Regions from separate parts of the Marinobacter sp. ST-43 genome, predicted to be linked through region 3. Evidence: predicted binding sites of a transcription regulator. Region 3 holds the regulator's gene; each other region holds the start of a gene.
What was found. The regulator sigma-54, encoded in region 3, starts transcription at its own class of promoters, with help from an activator protein. The targets are predictions, from matches to a motif close to ANTGGCATNNANNTTGCTNT.
Positions count from the first base shown of each region.

Region 1: the regulator sigma-54 is predicted to act here: its motif matches at 3,347-3,366, upstream of QPL98_RS09885 (PEP-CTERM sorting domain-containing protein).
Region 2: the regulator sigma-54 is predicted to act here: its motif matches at 2,190-2,209, upstream of flgB (flagellar basal body rod protein FlgB).

Region 1 is NZ_JASSVO010000005.1:214,930-220,451, forward strand. Features, by position in the region: partial or broken gene aupB (alkane uptake protein AupB) at 1-1,072, opposite strand, end outside; gene aupA (alkane uptake protein AupA) at 1,084-2,421, opposite strand; gene QPL98_RS09885 (PEP-CTERM sorting domain-containing protein) at 2,721-3,275, opposite strand; tRNA gene QPL98_RS09890 (tRNA-Ile) at 3,486-3,562, opposite strand; gene rpoD (RNA polymerase sigma factor RpoD) at 3,623-5,479, opposite strand.
Region 2 is NZ_JASSVO010000001.1:862,841-868,362, reverse strand. Features, by position in the region: gene QPL98_RS04100 (adenylate/guanylate cyclase domain-containing protein) at 1-1,309, opposite strand, end outside; gene QPL98_RS04095 (nitroreductase) at 1,483-2,064, shown strand; gene flgB (flagellar basal body rod protein FlgB) at 2,281-2,679, shown strand; gene flgC (flagellar basal body rod protein FlgC) at 2,713-3,162, shown strand; gene QPL98_RS04080 (flagellar hook assembly protein FlgD) at 3,180-3,857, shown strand; gene QPL98_RS04075 (flagellar hook protein FlgE) at 3,886-5,522, shown strand, end outside.
Region 3 is NZ_JASSVO010000002.1:102,929-108,450, forward strand. Features, by position in the region: gene QPL98_RS04685 (KpsF/GutQ family sugar-phosphate isomerase) at 1-522, shown strand, start outside; gene QPL98_RS04690 (HAD family hydrolase) at 522-1,091, shown strand; gene lptC (LPS export ABC transporter periplasmic protein LptC) at 1,088-1,687, shown strand; gene lptA (lipopolysaccharide transport periplasmic protein LptA) at 1,671-2,237, shown strand; gene lptB (LPS export ABC transporter ATP-binding protein) at 2,215-2,940, shown strand; gene QPL98_RS04710 (RNA polymerase factor sigma-54) at 3,129-4,658, shown strand; gene hpf (ribosome hibernation promoting factor) at 4,732-5,040, shown strand; gene ptsN (PTS IIA-like nitrogen regulatory protein PtsN) at 5,129-5,522, shown strand, end outside.

The sequences.
Region 1 (5,522 bases), on a different contig from region 3:
CCCACGAGTACGTTCAGGCTGGTGCTTTTCAGCACACTGCCCTTGGGAATGCGCAGCGGCAGTGCTTCGTCAGCATCAAACGCCGGGGCGTATGCGAGCTCGGCAAACAGGTCCCCGGTTTGTTGAGAGGGGCCGGCTTCGCCCTGGAGTACTGAGTTGAGCGTTACCGCATTGAGGGCCTGGCCGTTGAGCACAGAGCTCAGCTCACCGTTGCCGGAATCTACGGCGGTTTGTTGCAATACAACCGTTGGGCCCGTGTCTCTCGGGGTAAAGGTGAATTCCCCGGTGAAGCGGTTGTCCTCACTGCTGTCGGTCAGGCTAGCGAGGTTGGTCAAATGCAGGGTGTAGGTTTCACCGGTGTCGAGAATATCCTGCTTGCTGCCGCACTGCGACAGTTCGGGGGTTACGCAGGGGTCAACCGTAATGCGGTTGCCTTTAACCAGTACCGTCGCCGGAACCTCTTCACCGCTGGCGTCCTGTAGCTGAATACTGCCGCCGAGTGATTGCCATTCAGGATGAACCGGTTGCGTCATGGCAAACCGGAAGGTCGAAAAATTCATGGCCTGGAATGGGCTGTCGCTGGCGGGCACTTGCCAGGCAATGTCGAAAGTGTCTGCGGTGTTGGCCAGCCCCGCGAGACCCGCATAGGCGCCACGGGTTGCGAACTGGATGCCGTCATCACCAGTAGCGTTCGGAGTAGTGATTTGCCGGCCGCCCTCGGCGGCCAGCGGCTCCTGGAAGGTTACGGTGAATTCTTCGCCGGTTGCAAGCGGGTTAGCAGGCTCAAGCTTCAGACTTTTGCCATTATCGATCAAGGTCACGGTAAAGGGCTGGGGCTGGTCGTTACTCTGCAGGGTGATCTTGTTCTGCAGGGTTGCTTCATCATCGATAATCGCATGAGAGAAGCGCAGCACGATGTCGGCTTTCGGGCTGATATCAGCCTGCCCATCCATCGGGAAGGAATAGACCATCGAGCCGGGTCTGGGTTTTCGTCAATGGACTGTTTGTCGCCACCGCCGCAGGCGGCCAGCAAAATGGCCGGAATCAGTGCCAGGGTCTTGTTGTACTTCATGGCAAGCCTCCTCAGAACTTCAGGGTGATGGATCCGCTGAATACGTGGATATCACCATCGGCAGTGACACTGGTTTCGTCACCGTCGTAGTCCACCACGGTGAAGTCGCGCTCCTGCAGTTGCTGGTACTGATAGCCCAGGTCGAGCCGCACCGGGTAGGCCAGCAGACGGGTGCGGTCGTAAGTGGCACTGATACCAAGGCCAACCACCAGTTTGTCGGTATCCAGGTAGTTGAGCTCCGGATTACGAGTGGTTTTAAGGGGAGACTCTTCGTAGGCAACACCGCCACGAAGGGCGAAGTTCTTGTTCAACTGATATTCCGCACCAAGGCGGGGAATCAGGATGTCGTCGAAACCGATCCGGTTTCCGGAGGCCACGGAACCTTGATCCTTGATGGAGTCGCCGCTGAATTCGTCTTCCAGTTCCGACCAGTTCTGTTGTTCGATACTGCCGCCGATGCGCCAGCCGTCACCGGAGTATTGTGTGCCGATGGCAATCGTTTCCGGCTGGAATGAGTCGATGGTTGTCACAGCCAGGCTGAGCCCGGGATCCGGGATAGTCTGGGTCACGATGATGTTGGAGTCGACTGTGGTTGAGGCCGATGACTTCGTCCGGTAGGTCAGCGCCGTTTCCCATCCGTTCAGGAAACAGTCAGATTCAGGACAAAATGTGCTGCCCAGATCGATGTTCGTGCCCAGAATGGTCTTCAGAGAAGGCTCGGCATTGACCGCAAGGCGCTCACGGCTGGTTTCGCCGCCCAGCGTCGAGACGGCATCAAGATTAGCGGTCGCTTCGAGCGTTACCCGAACCGAAGCACCGGCGGAAATACCGCGCCAGATCGGGGTTGCACCACCGATGTTAAGGAACAAAGGTTCTTTCCCGTATTGAAGGAACTGTCCGCTCTCGCTGGTTTCAGAGCTGAAAGCCAGCATCTCCTTACCGTACTTTTCCACGCCCGCAATAAACCCGAGATAGATGGGGTGCCCGAACCGGGTGAGTGACCCAAGGTTGGTCTTCATGCCGATCAAAACGTGTTGGCTCGGAGAGTCGGAGACAATGTCCCCGCTGGCGTTGGGATTATCGGAGCGCAGCTCCTGTTCAGAATGAAGGATACCCGCCGTAAGCTCGCCACGAGGATCTTTCGTCAGTGCTGCCGGATTGTAGTAGGTGGCAGAAACCTGCTCATTGAACATCGAAAGGGACTGGGCGGTGGCCACATCGACCGGCATTACACCATAACTGGTGCCCAGGTTGCCCATACTGGCACTGGTGGGCATGGACAGGGAGGCGGAAACTGCTGCAACGGCAAGGGATACCGCCCGTACTGAGAATCGGGGGGAAAGAACCATGTATACACTCCGTTCACTCATTGTTTTTGTGCTCAGTCCCGAGGGATTCCTTTCAGGACTGGTACGCTTGTTCAGGTTTTAGTGTATGAGGCTTGTCTGATCGGGACGTTGGCATTTTTGACACGACAGGGTGTCGGTAGAACCGCGTACCTCAAGAATTGTCTAAAACGGCCGAAAACTCATGAGCTTAAAAGGTGGGCTTCCGTGTATTTCTGTTACTTAATGTTTGCGGTTTTGTGAACGGGCACAAAAAAAGCTCCCCAAGGGGAGCTTTAGTGGCATGTAAAAAATGTCGACACTCAGGCGGATTTTTGTAACTTTCTTCTGATTGTGAGCATGCCCAGAATGCCAAGTCCCAGCAGGCCCAGTGTTCCTGGCTCAGGAACCTGTACAGGAACGGACTTGCCAAAGATCGCTACATGAGAAATGGCGCCTCTGTTTGGATAAAAGCCCTGAAGATCCAGTACGTCCTGGCCATTCCAGCTGCCGATGTTGAACAGGTATTGTGGCTCGTTGCCGTCTTTGACAACCAGGTAACACTCAGGGCACACAATGTAGTCCGGGCCATCCCAGCTGATCACCGCGTTGTTAGGGTCTCCGGTGAAACTGGTGGAGTAGAAGGATTGGTAGGAGCCTTCTTCCGGGCCTTCGTAGTTGGACTTGTAAAGCAAAGTGAGGTCGGACGTTCCAAAAAGGGCTGCAACGTCACCGGCGTCAAGCGCTGGATTTGGGGGGCCTACGTCGACAGTTTTGTCGGCGTCTGCGGGGCCAAGGATCAGGGCCATAGCCCCAGCAGACCAGGTTAATGCCAGAGCCGCAATAACGTGTGTTATCTGCTTTGTAATCTGTTTCATTTTTCACCTTCTCTCAGGGCAAGCCCTGAACGCAGTGCGGCGAAGCCGCGATCTGTACTTACGTCTGACTTTCAGCACAGTGTGTGCCAATAGGATTATTTGACGTTAAAACAGAGGCTTGGGCAGTGCTTAAGAGAAGGTTGGAGGCGTATGTGTAAATAAGTTGGACAGGAGTGAGTTGGGTGCGGGTTGGGGGAGGAGTTTGGGAGATGGTGGGCCCAGCTGGACTCGAACCAGCGACCAAGGGATTATGAGTCCCCTGCTCTAACCAACTGAGCTATAGGCCCGGAAAAGAAAACGGGCGCCATTATACCCACGAGGGGTGGCGCCCGCTACTGTCTTGGGGATTAACCGTTGCCCTGGTCGTCAATGAAGCCGCGCAGGTGATCGGAGCGGGAAGGGTGGCGCAGTTTGCGCAGGGCCTTGGCTTCGATCTGACGGATACGCTCCCGCGTAACATCGAACTGCTTGCCGACTTCTTCCAGAGTGTGGTCGGTGTTCATCTCGATACCAAAGCGCATGCGCAGTACTTTGGATTCCCGAGCGGTCAGGCCGGCCAGCACGGAGCGGGTGGCTTCGCGCAGGCCTTCAGCCGTGGCTGAATCCACTGGCGACAGAGCCTGGATATCTTCGATGAAATCGCCCAGATGACTGTCTTCGTCGTCACCAATGGGTGTTTCCATGGAGATCGGCTCTTTGGCGATCTTCAGCACCTTGCGGATCTTGTCTTCCGGCATGTCCATGCGCTCGCCCAGCTCCTCGGGTGTGGGCTCGCGGCCCATCTCCTGCAGCATCTGGCGGGAGATGCGGTTGAGCTTGTTGATCGTCTCGATCATGTGCACCGGAATCCGGATCGTGCGGGCCTGATCCGCGATGGAGCGGGTGATGGCCTGGCGAATCCACCAGGTAGCGTAGGTGGAGAACTTGTAGCCACGACGGTACTCGAACTTGTCGACCGCCTTCATCAGGCCAATGTTGCCTTCCTGGATCAGATCCAGGAACTGCAGGCCGCGGTTGGTGTATTTCTTGGCGATGGAAATAACCAGACGCAGGTTGGCCTCAACCATTTCCTTTTTGGCGCGGCGGGCTTTCGCCTCGCCGATCGACACCCGGCGGTTGATTTCCTTGATGTCGGCCACGTCCAGATCCACTTCGGTCTGAACGTTCTGGATGCGCTTCTGCAGGCGAACGATTTCATCTACACGCTCACCGATAGCGGCCGCATAGGGCTTTTTGGTGGCGGCAATTTCGCCGGCCCACTCAAGATCAGTTTCGTTGCCCGGGAACCATTTGATGAAGTCTTTGCGCGGCATTTTGCAGTCGCGTACACAGATCTGCATGATGGCGCGCTCATTCTCGCGGACCAGGTCGTTGGTTGAACGAACGACGTTCACCAGTTCGTCAAACGCCTTGTTGGCCAGCTTAAACGGGGCGAAAACCTGGCCCAGTTCGTTCAGGGCTTCCTGGGTTTTCTTGTGCCCACGGCCGTGTTTGGCCAAGGCCTTCTCGGCAGCGTCCAGCTTCTCTTTCAGCAGCTCGAAGCGCAGCCGGGTTTCTTCCGGATCTGGCCCGTTGTCGTTGTCGTCTTCGCTGGAGGTGTCGTCATCGTCGTCATCGCTGCTGGTATCGCTGTCATCAGCAGAGGTGTCTTCGGTGCTGGTGTCTTCACCCATGAACGGCTCGGCGTCGTCCGGGTCGAGGAAGCCGGTGACGATGTCGCTGATGCGACCTTCATTCTCGATGATGCGGTCGTAGGCCTGAATCACGGTGCCGGCGGTGCCCGGGAAATGTGCTACAGCGGCCATGACATCGCGAATGCCTTCCTCGATGCGCTTGGCGATGACAATTTCGCCTTCGCGGGTCAGCAGCTCAACGGTGCCCATCTCGCGCATGTACATGCGCACCGGATCGGTGGTGCGGCCAGCGTCGGTCTCAACGGCGGCAAGAGCAGCAGCGGCTTCGGCGGCAGCAGCTTCGTCGGCAGTGGAGTCACCTTCGGTCATCAGCAGGGTATCCGCGTCTGGTGTCTCTTCGCACACCTGGATACCCATGTCGTTGATCATCCGGATAATGTCTTCAACCTGATCCGGATCTGCGATATCTTCCGGGAGGTGATCGTTTACCTCGGCGTAAGTCAGGTAACCTTGTTCCTTGCCTCGTGCGATGAGGTCTTTCAAACGTGATTTCTGCGAATTGCCTGACATAGACACCCTGTGAACTCGCTTTTAAAAAGGAAAAAAGTTAAAC
Region 2 (5,522 bases), on a different contig from region 3:
GGAAGCTACGGTGAGGCCCCATGTCGCGCCGGAAATCCACCACCTCGTAGATGGGCACCGGCTTGCCAAAGCCTTTTACGGTAATCTCGCCCTTGTCCCGGCACATAATGCGGTCTTTGATCAGCGAGAAGGTCTCATACGACACCAGAATCTCGCCTGGTTCCGCCAGGGACTCCAGTCGGCTGGCGAGGTTCACTTCCTTGCCGATAATGGTGTAATCCATCCGGTTTTCGGCGCCGAAGTTACCAACCGTGGTGTAGCCGGTACTGATGCCCATGCGGATTTCCAGGGGCGTCTTGATGCCCAGGCTGCGCCATTTCTGGCGCATGATCTTCATGTGTTTGCGCATCTCGATGGCCATGGACACACACGAGAACGCATCTTCTTTCTGGCCGCGACTGGTCGGATCGCCAAAGAACACCATGATGGAATCGCCGACAAACTTGTCGATGGTGCCGCCGTATTTCAGGGCGACCTCTGACATTTCGTTGAAGTAGTGATTCAGAAGCTCGGTAAGGGCTTCCGGCTCCATCTCCTCCGACAGTTCAGTAAAGCCTTTTATGTCTGAGAAAAACACTGCCAGTTTCTTGCGCTGGGTTTCAAGCCGAACATCCCGTTCCCCGGTAAAGATGGACTGCCAGACCTGAGGCGACAGGTATTTCGAGAGCTTGTGGGACAGGGCGATGGACTGTTCCCGCTGGTTCTGAATCTGGGTCTTTGCCAGCAGCAGGGCCCGGGCCTGCTGGTGTGAGTAATAGGCGGTAACGCAGATGTACGTGCCTGTGGCCAAAATGGCGACGATGCTGGTGAGCAGCGGGGCTTCCAGATCGGCGGCGGTGCCGGTTGCCGCCACTGTGGCGGCCATGGCGGCAGACATGAGCGCTGTGCCGAACAACCATTGCCTGACGCCGCCCACGATCAGACAGCTGAACATCAGCATCAGGACAACCGATACCGATGGAATGGCGATCAATCCGATCAAGCCAATAAAGCTGCCTCCGATTATGCAGTCGAGGAACAGCATTTTTTGCCGAATCCGGGCTGAACGTCGCAGGAAGGTTCGCCGTGTAAGCACGTGCGCGAGGTGTGGCCAGATCAGAGCGCCAGCCACCATCCAGAGAAGCAATTGGGGAAACACATCCTGAAGGACACCCGTGACAATAATGGCGGCAGTGGCGGTGTAGGCCAGTATCCGACCGTTGTAATCGGGCATCGGTGGAATCGCCACCGTGTGGTCGTAGATGTCGCCTTGCCCCAGCTTGCCGGTATTGCCGGTTATGCTGCGTAATTCAGCGGGTGCGCTCATCATTTTCAGAACCGGATCCTTCCGATAAGTATGTCGCTCATTGTATGCTGCCGATTCTTTATAATTGTTGGTTTGAACTACGACTAAAGATTAACAGCATTACGTAGAACTCACAATTCATCGGGGCCGCTTCCGGCCCAACCGAAAATCATGCAACCAATCAACAGCGAGACTGTATGAGTTCGATAACCCGTTTTATTCTGGATCGTGCTTCGGAGCCCCGTTTGCAGGCACCGGCACCACCGGTGTCTGTGGTTGATCAGGCCTTCCGGTGCGCGGCCCGGGCCCCGGATCATGCGTTGTTGAGGCCCTGGCGTTATCTCGTGATAGAGGGGGAAGGCCTGGCAGCTCTGGGCGACCTGTTTGCTGAATGCTGCCCGCCGGACGCTTCTGATAAGGAGCGTGAGAAGGCCCGGAATGCTCCGGCTCGTGCACCCATGATTATTGTCGGTATTGCGTCGCCCCGTCATCATCCGAAGGTGCCGGAGGTGGAGCAGGTAATGTCGGCAGCGGCCGGTATGAGTTTTATCTCCCTGGCGCTGAATGATGCCGGCTACGGCGCCATGTGGCGAACCGGGCCTGTGGCTTATCATCCGTCGCTGCATGACGGTCTTAGGCTGCTGCCGGGCGAGTCCATTATCGGTTTCCTCTATACCGGTACCGTTGCCAGTGAGAAACCATCGGTGCCCCGGCCCGATACCAAAGAGTATGTCTCAAGGTGGGCCGCGCCAGGGCGCACTTCCCCCTGGCAAGTCTGAGCCTCGATCAGCGGCAAGTCCGCCTGGGGAAACCCGTTGCCGCCCTCGTTGCGTTTAACCGGAATTTGCCGCTCATTTATTAGACAGCCCTCTTCGAAGCCCGCATTACAGCGGGCTTTTTCAATTCTGGCACTCTGCTTGCTTTAATCACTTCAGAACGCAAAACCGGCAAGTTCACAGGTTCAGCCTGGTCGGTGCAAAGATCTGGAGGCAGTAATGGCAATTACATTCGACAAAGCGCTCGGTATTCATGAGCACGCGCTGCAGGCGCGGGTCAAGCGGGCCGAAGTGCTGGCGAACAACCTGGCAAATGCCGACACTCCGGGCTACAAGGCCCGCGACGTGGATTTCCAGGCGATGATGCAGAAGGCGCAGGATTCCATGACGGGCTTTGGTATGACCACGACCCACAGCGGCCATATGGACACCTCCAGCCCCGGCGCTGACGGCGAGCTGCTGTACCGTACCCCGCACCAGCCATCAATTGATGGCAATACCGTGGATGCGCAGGCCGAGCAGACCCGTTTCATGCGCAACGCCATGGATTATCAGGCCAGCTTCCAGTTCCTGAGTAGTCGGTTTTCCGGCCTGACAAAGGCGCTGAAGGGCGAATAAGCCGCAGTTCGTACGAGATTGAAGGAGATTGTCATGTCACTGGGTAACATTTTCGACATCGCCGGTTCCGGCATGACCGCACAGTCACTGCGGCTCAACACCACCGCGTCTAACATTGCCAACGCAGAAACCGCCAGTTCGAGCACGGATACAACGTACCGTGCCCGCAAACCGGTGTTTGCCGCTATTCAGCAGGCCATGCTGAACCCTGATCAGCAGGGATTTGGAATGGGTTCCGAAGAGGGGCCCGGGGCCGGCGTTCGCGTTGAGGGGATTGTCGAGAGCGATGCAGAACTGCAGATGCGCTATGAGCCGAATCACCCCGCCGCGAACGAGGAAGGGTACGTTTACTACCCCAACGTGAACGTGGTTGAGGAAATGGCGGACATGATGTCGTCGTCCCGCAGTTTTCAGATGAATGTGGATGTCATGAACACCGCCAAATCCATGATGCAGCGAATTCTGACACTGGGTCAGCAGTAACAAGTGAGGATTAAGCCATGAGTGCAGTGAATTCCGCAGCCGCCTCAGACGTGCTGAGCCAGTACCAGCTGAACCAGGAGGGCAAGACCCCTGGTGGCAACGAGCTGGGTAAAGACGCGTTTATGGAGCTGATGCTGGCGCAGCTCAAGAATCAGAACCCGCTGGAGCCGCAGGACAACGGCGATTTTATCGCGCAGCTGGCCCAGTTCAGTTCTCTGGAAGAAATGCAGAATCTGTCTGGCAGCGTCGATGATGTTGTTGGTCAGTTCCGCTCCAGCCAGGCCTTGCAGGCCTCAGCGATGGTGGGAAAAACCGTGCTGGCACCCTCCAGTGTGGGCATTCTGGGTAGCGAAGGCGAGATAACTGGCACCATTCAAGTGCCGGCTTCCACGGGTGGGCTGCGACTGTCGGTCATGAATCAAAGCGGCGAACTAGTTCGCCAGATTGATATGGGCAGCAGCCAGGCTGGTGTGGTGTCGTTCCAGTGGGATGGGCAAGACGGCAACGGCAATCCTTTGCCGCCCGGACCCTACTCGATCGTCGCACAGGGCTCCTATCCCTCCGGGTCAGAGCAGCTGGCGACCATGGTGAGCGCCAATGTCGACAGTGTGTCGTTGGGGCAGGGTGGTTCCATTACTCTGAATCTGGCCGGAATGGGCTCCATTCCGCTGTCTGAAGTCAAACAAATCAACTGATCCGGTGTCAGACCAGGAGGTATAAGTCATGGCATTTAACACAGGTTTGAGCGGGCTGCGCGCCGCTTCGGTGGATCTGGATGTCACCGGTAACAACATCGCCAACGCCAGTACCGTCGGCTTCAAAAGCAGCAAGGTACAGTTCGGTGATTTGTACGCCAGTGGTTTCCTGAGTGCCGGTACCAATCCGATTGGCGACGGCGTGCGGGTGCAGGACGTAAAGCAGTCATTCGGTCAGGGCAATATCAGCTTCACCGATAACGGCCTGGATATGGCTATCAGTGGTGATGGCTTCTTTATTCTGAACAATGGCGGTGAAATCCGTTATTCCCGGGCTGGCCAGTTCGGGATTGATAAAGAAGGTTATGTTGTTAATAACCAGAATATGCGGGTTCAGGGCTACGTCGCTGACGGTGATGGCAACTTGTCTGGTATCCGTGGTGACCTACAAATTGAAACTGATAATCTGGCTCCCAAGCGAACCACCTTGCTGGAGACAGATGTCAATTTAGATTCGCGAGAGTCGGTTTTAGAGCGACAAGTGTCGGTTATGGGTGAGATAGCGGGTCCAGCCTACACCAATAATGGCTTTAACCTCGACCCTAATAATCCACCAGTTACAGCATTCCCTACGGGTACATTTACGGTCTCCTATAATGATGGTTCTGCCGACCGCACAATCAATATTCCCTCTGGACTGTCTGCAAAAGATGTAGCTTCAGCCATTAATGATGAGACCGGGTTAAGTGCCTCTGCTACTACAGAGTTAAATTTGGGTCAGATAGACGATGCCTTTATTCAAAGTGGTAACTTCGATTTCACACTGCAGATCGATGGTTCAGAGGTGTTCGTGGATCTCGGTGGCGTTAACGATGTAGACGGATTGATTAATGCAATTAACGCTAGCCCCAGCGCCAGGAGCTTATTCGCCTCTCTTGATGACAACGGAGAGTTGCAGGTTGTTGACAATAGCGGCAATACACTAACGTATGCATACAGTAATAATTCTACGTCTGTTGGGCCTAATACGGAGTTGGGGACCGTCAGGCCGCAGGCGGATCGCACAGTTGCCAATGTGGTTCCCGGAGGTGATGCGCTTTATGCCAACACTTGGTTGGGTCGAACCCTGGAAACCACGAACTCTTTCAATCCTATCGATCAGCGCACGTACAATCACGCCACATCGACTACTATTTACGATAGTCTTGGCAACCCTCACGAGATGACACAGTTTTACGTCAAAGACCCTTCTCCGGGAGATGGGGTCGGTCAGAGCCAGTGGTCGATTTATATCCAGATTGATGGTGAACTTGTAGCGGGCACGGATCAACAGCCATATACAGCATTGTTTGATCAGGACGGTGTTCTGCAATCTGTAAACGGTGATCCGAATGGTGAGATCATTGTTACAGATTGGGTGCCCAAGGACTCCAATGGTGATCCAAATGGGGCCGACGGTCCTCCTTCAGACCCCACCAGTGTCGTTAGTCCAATTCCTGAGCCTGCGACCTCGTCTGCTTTTGTCCTTAGCCTGGGTGATGCGACTCAGTACGGCGCGGCATTCGGTGTGAATGATCAACAGCAAAATGGCTATACTACAGGACGGCTGTCCGGCTTGGATGTGTCTGATCAGGGCGTGATCTTCGCGCGCTACACCAATGGCCA
Region 3 (5,522 bases):
GGCCTGGCACCCACCTCCAGCACCACCGCCACCCTGGTCATGGGGGATGCCCTGGCCGTGGCGCTGCTTGAAGCCCGGGGATTCAGCGCCGAGGATTTCGCGTTCTCCCACCCCGGCGGCAGCCTTGGACGCCGCCTGCTGCTGCGGGTATCCGACATCATGCACACCGGTGACCAGATTCCTCAGGTTGCCGAGGGCACAACCCTGAGCGGGGCACTGCTGGAAATAACCCGCAAGGGCCTGGGTATGACCACGGTCGTTAATGCCGCCGGCACCCTGACGGGCATCTTCACCGACGGCGACCTGCGCCGGACCCTGGACAAATCCGTGGATGTGCACACTACCCCCATCCAGGACGTGATGACCCGCAACGGCAAAACCATCCGGGCAGACCACCTGGCGGCAGAAGCCTTGAATATCATGGAAGAAATGAAGATCAACGCCTTGCCGGTTACCGACGCAAACGGCACCCTGGTGGGCGCCATTAATATGCACGACCTGCTGCGGGCCGGAGTGATTTGATGACTCAGACAGCGCATCCGTTACAAACCCACTGGGACGCAGCCCTGAAGGCCAAGGCATCGGGCATTCGCCTGATCGCCCTGGATGTGGACGGCATCATGAGCGATGGTCGCCTCTATTTCAGTGCCAGCGGCGACGAACTCAAGGCCTTCAACATTCTTGACGGCCTGGGCCTGAAACAGCTGATGCAGGCAGGCATCACCGTGGCGGTGATTACCGGACGACGTTCTCCCCTCACGGAAAAGCGAATGTCGGATCTGGGCATCCCGCATCTGATGCAGGGTCGCGAAGACAAGAAGGTCGCATTGCTGGAACTGATCCGGGATATGAACCTTGAGCCGGAGCAGATTGCCTACATGGGCGACGACCTGCCCGACCTGCCCGCGCTGCGTTTTGCCGGCCTTGGCATCACGGTACCCAACGGCTACTGGCTGGTTCAGCAACACGCCGACTACTGTACCCGCAGCCACGGTGGACAGGGCGCTGTGCGCGAGGCCTGCGATCTCCTGCTCTGGGCTCAAGGGCACCTGGACACCACTCTTGCTCCCTATCTGGACGAGCCAGCATGATCACCGAGCGGCTTTTCGGCGATCGTGGCAAACGGCGGGTTACAACCCTGGCCCTGGCCGTCACCGTAACAGCAACCGTTTTTTTGCTGTGGCAAAGCGACGAGCCTGTCAGCTCACGGAATGCCGCCAGCGACCTGCGGGGGCCCGCAGAACCCGACGGCTTTGTGGTGGGCGGCCAGTACCGTGCATGGGATGAGCAAGGCAACCTCCAGATTGATCTCACAAGCCCCAGAATTGAACAGTTTGAAGAAACCGGCACGGCTCATCTGGACACGCCGAGAGCCCGGCTTTTCAGTGAGGGCAGCCCCGAACCTTGGCTCATCGAGTCCAATGAAGGTAGCCTTCAGCAGAACAATGAAAAGCTGGAACTTACGGGGAACGTCCGGTTGACCCGACAGTCCGAAGGCCGCGAAGCCGTTCTCGAAACCGAGGCACTGACCCTGGACAACAGCAACGGCACCGTCTACACAGACCATCCGGTGTCCATCACCGAGCCTTTCGGCGTCACCCGCTCCACCGGCATGAAAGCCTGGATCGACGAACGCATTCTCGAACTCAACTCCCGGGTAGAGGGACAATATGAAACCGTCAGGTAAACGATCTTTCTGCCGGCCAGTGATTCTGGCCATGGCATTGCTGGCCGGCCCTGTATCGGCATTCAATCTGGATTCAGACATCCCCATCAAGGTCAGTGCCGATTCTGCCCGCCTGGACGATAGCGCCGGTACGGCCGTTTACACCGGCGCTGTCGAACTGATCCAGGGCGAAACCCGGCTGGAAGCGGATCGGGTGGTACTTTACCGGAACCAACAAGGTGTCAGCCGGATTGAAGCCGCCGGCAACCCCGCCCATTACCGGCAACCTGGCCAGGAAGGCGAAGGCATGACCGATGCCAAGGCCCTGAACATCACCTGGTCTGGCGATGAAAACCTGGTCATTTTTGAAAGACAGGCCGTCATCGAACAGGGTGGCAACGTATTCCGGGGCGATGTCATCCACTACGACACCGTTCGCCGCGTTGTTACTGCGGAAGGCGGCACGCCATCCGACGGCGGCTCCGGCCGGGTGGAAATGGTGATTCAGCCTCGTAATTCAGCTCAATCCAGTGACGGGAAAGGTTCGGATGGCAGTTCTCAGGGCCAGTAATCTGGCAAAAAGCTACAAGCAGAAAAAAGTGGTGCTGGACGTTTCTCTGGAAATTCGCTCCGGCGAGATTGTCGGCCTGCTCGGCCCCAACGGCGCCGGCAAGACCACCTGCTTCTACATGATCGTGGGCCTGGTGCCTGCGGATCACGGCCGGATCACCATCGACACCCAGGACATCACCCCGCTGCCGATGCATGGCCGCGCCCGCAAGGGCATCGGCTACCTGCCCCAGGAAGCCTCCGTGTTCCGCAAACTGACCGTACGGGACAACATCATGGCCATCCTCGAAACCCGCAAAGGCATGAGCCGGGCGGAACGGGACGCCAAGCTGGAAGAGTTGCTGGAAGAGTTCCACATTACTCACATCCGGGACAGCGTGGGTATGGCACTATCCGGCGGCGAACGCCGCAGGGTTGAAATCGCCCGGGCGCTGGCCATGGAGCCTGCCTTTATTCTGCTGGACGAGCCCTTCGCGGGCGTAGACCCCATCTCAGTGAGTGACATCAAGCACATCATCCGGCACCTTCGGGACAAGGGCATCGGGGTCTTGATCACCGACCACAACGTTCGGGAAACCCTCGACATCTGCGAGAATGCCTACATCGTTTCCGGAGGCCACATCATTGCCTCCGGCAATGCCGAAGCCATTCTGGCAAACCAGCAGGTGAAAGAAGTATATCTGGGCGACGAGTTCCGGCTCTGACCTGATAAAACAGGGTTTATCCGAGGCCTGATTGTTTTGATGATCTGTAGCAAGTAAACTCGGCAAAAAACTTGCTTATACTGTTCACAGACAATGGCAAGTAACCAGCGTACAACATTTTTTTCGGCCTGTGCGCCGGCAAAGCAACAACCGGGATGCCCACGAGTTATGGATCTTGAGCCATGGTTATGAAAGCCTCATTACAGCTTAAGCTGGGCCAGAGTCTGACCATGACGCCCCAGCTGCAGCAGGCTATACGCCTGCTGCAGCTTTCTACCCTCGATCTCCAGCAGGAAATCCAGCAGGCGCTGGAATCAAACCCCATGCTGGAAACCTCCGAGGACGATGAGCACGCTGAAGGCGACGAACGCGAAGAGCACGAGCACAGCGAAGCTTCCGGCTCTGAGACCACCCAGGACGACAGCCACCAGGACGCGAGCCCGGACTGGGACGAAACCGAGAACGGCCCAGACTGGTCGTCCGAGAACGATATTCCGGACAACATTCCTGATGATCTGCCGGTTGATACCGCCTGGGATGACATCTACCAGTCTGCCCCGGCGCCGGCCAGCAAGGGCGAAGACGAGCACGAATCGGATTTCGAGACTCGTAATTCGCCCACCGAAACCCTGCAGGATCACCTCGAGTGGCAGCTGAACCTGACGCCCCTGAGCGAGCGGGATCAGGCCATTGCCCACGCGCTGCTGGATGCCGTGGATGAGCGCGGCTACCTGACGTCTGACATCGAGGACATTCACGCAGGGCTGCTGGACGAATCCGAAGAAGATCCGCTGGAACTGGACGAAGTGGAAGCGGTACTCCACCGCCTGCAACACTTCGACCCGCCCGGCGTGTTCGCTCGGGATCTCCAGGAATGCCTGCTGATTCAGCTCAACCAGCTGCCACCGGATACCCCCTGGCTGCGCCAGGCGAGACTGGTGGTTACCCAGTTCCTGCATCTGCTTGGCAACCGGGACTACGCACAGCTGTTGCGCCGCAGCCGGCTCAAGGAAGACCAGCTGAAACAGGTACTGGCCCTGATCACCAGCCTGAACCCTCGCCCTGGCGATGTCGTGGACCGGGCCGAACCGGATTACGTTATCCCGGACGTCATCGTACGCAAACACGAAGGCCGCTGGCGGGTTGAACTCAACCCGGAAATCGCTCCGCGTATCCGGGTGAATGCCAGCTACGCGTCACTGATCCGCCGGGCTGACAGCAGTGCCGATAACACCTACCTGCGCGACCAGCTGCAAGAAGCGAAATGGTTTATCAAGAGCCTGCAAAGCCGGAATGAAACCCTGCTGAAAGTGGCCACCCGCATCGTTGAACACCAGCAAGGGTTCCTCGATCAGGGCGAAGAAGCCATGAAGCCTCTGATCCTGTCTGACATTGCCCAGGCGGTGGAAATGCACGAGTCCACGATTTCCCGGGTTACCACCCAGAAGTACATGCACACGCCCCGCGGTATTTTTGAGCTGAAGTACTTTTTCTCCAGCCACGTCAGCACCGCCGAGGGCGGCGAATGCTCGTCTACAGCCATCCGGGCGATGATCAAGAAGCTGATTGCCGAGGAAACCCCGAAAAAGCCATTGAGCGATAGCAAAATTGCAGCCATGCTAGGGGAACAGGGAATCAACGTGGCGCGGCGTACCGTGGCCAAATACCGGGAGGCCATGCATATTCCTCCCTCGAACGAACGAAAACGCCTGGTTTAAACTTTCGCCGGTGCAAGATGCACTGGCACGCAAGCCGGCAAGCACGCCGGCAGTATGACAACAGGAGACGCCTATGCAACTCAACATTTCAGGCCATCACGTAGAACTGACTCCCGCTCTGAAGGATTACGTCAACACCAAGTTCGAGAAGCTGGAGCGTCACTTCGACCACATCAGTAACTGCCAGGTCACACTGGAGGTCGAGAAGGTGCGCCAGATGGCGGAAGCCACGCTGCACGTGATTGGTGGTGAGATTCACGCAAAGGCAGAAAATGAGGACATGTACGCCGCAATCGACGCTCTGGTCGACAAGCTGGACCGTCAGATCCTCAAGCACAAGGAAAAGAACGTAGACCGGATGCACGGTAACGGCGGTCGCTGAAGCGCGAACCTTACCGGGTGTTTCATGAAACGAGCTGCGGCGGGGCTAACCGGCCGCAGCCTTTTTTTTACGGACATGCAGTCGATCCATGAGCGAGCCATCCCTGACCATCGACAATATTCTTGCCCCTGAACTGACCCTGTGTAAGGTGCCGGCCTCAAGCAAGAAACGTGTGCTGGAGTTCATCGCTGAACGGATTCACTTTCAGGATGAAATCCTCAGCGACACCCAGATCTTCAACAATCTGGTCTCCCGCGAACGGCTGGGTAGCACCGGTATCGGCGAGGGTATTGCCATCCCCCACTGCCGACTGGAAGGCCTGGACCGGGTCATCGGCGTGCTGATGACTCTGGAGGAGCCGGTAGACTTTGATGCTATCGATAACCAGCCGGTAGATCTGGTGTTTGCACTGATCGTCCCCAAAGAAGCCACCAGTGAACACCTGGAGTTACTGAGCCAGCTGGCGGAGCGCTTCAATGACA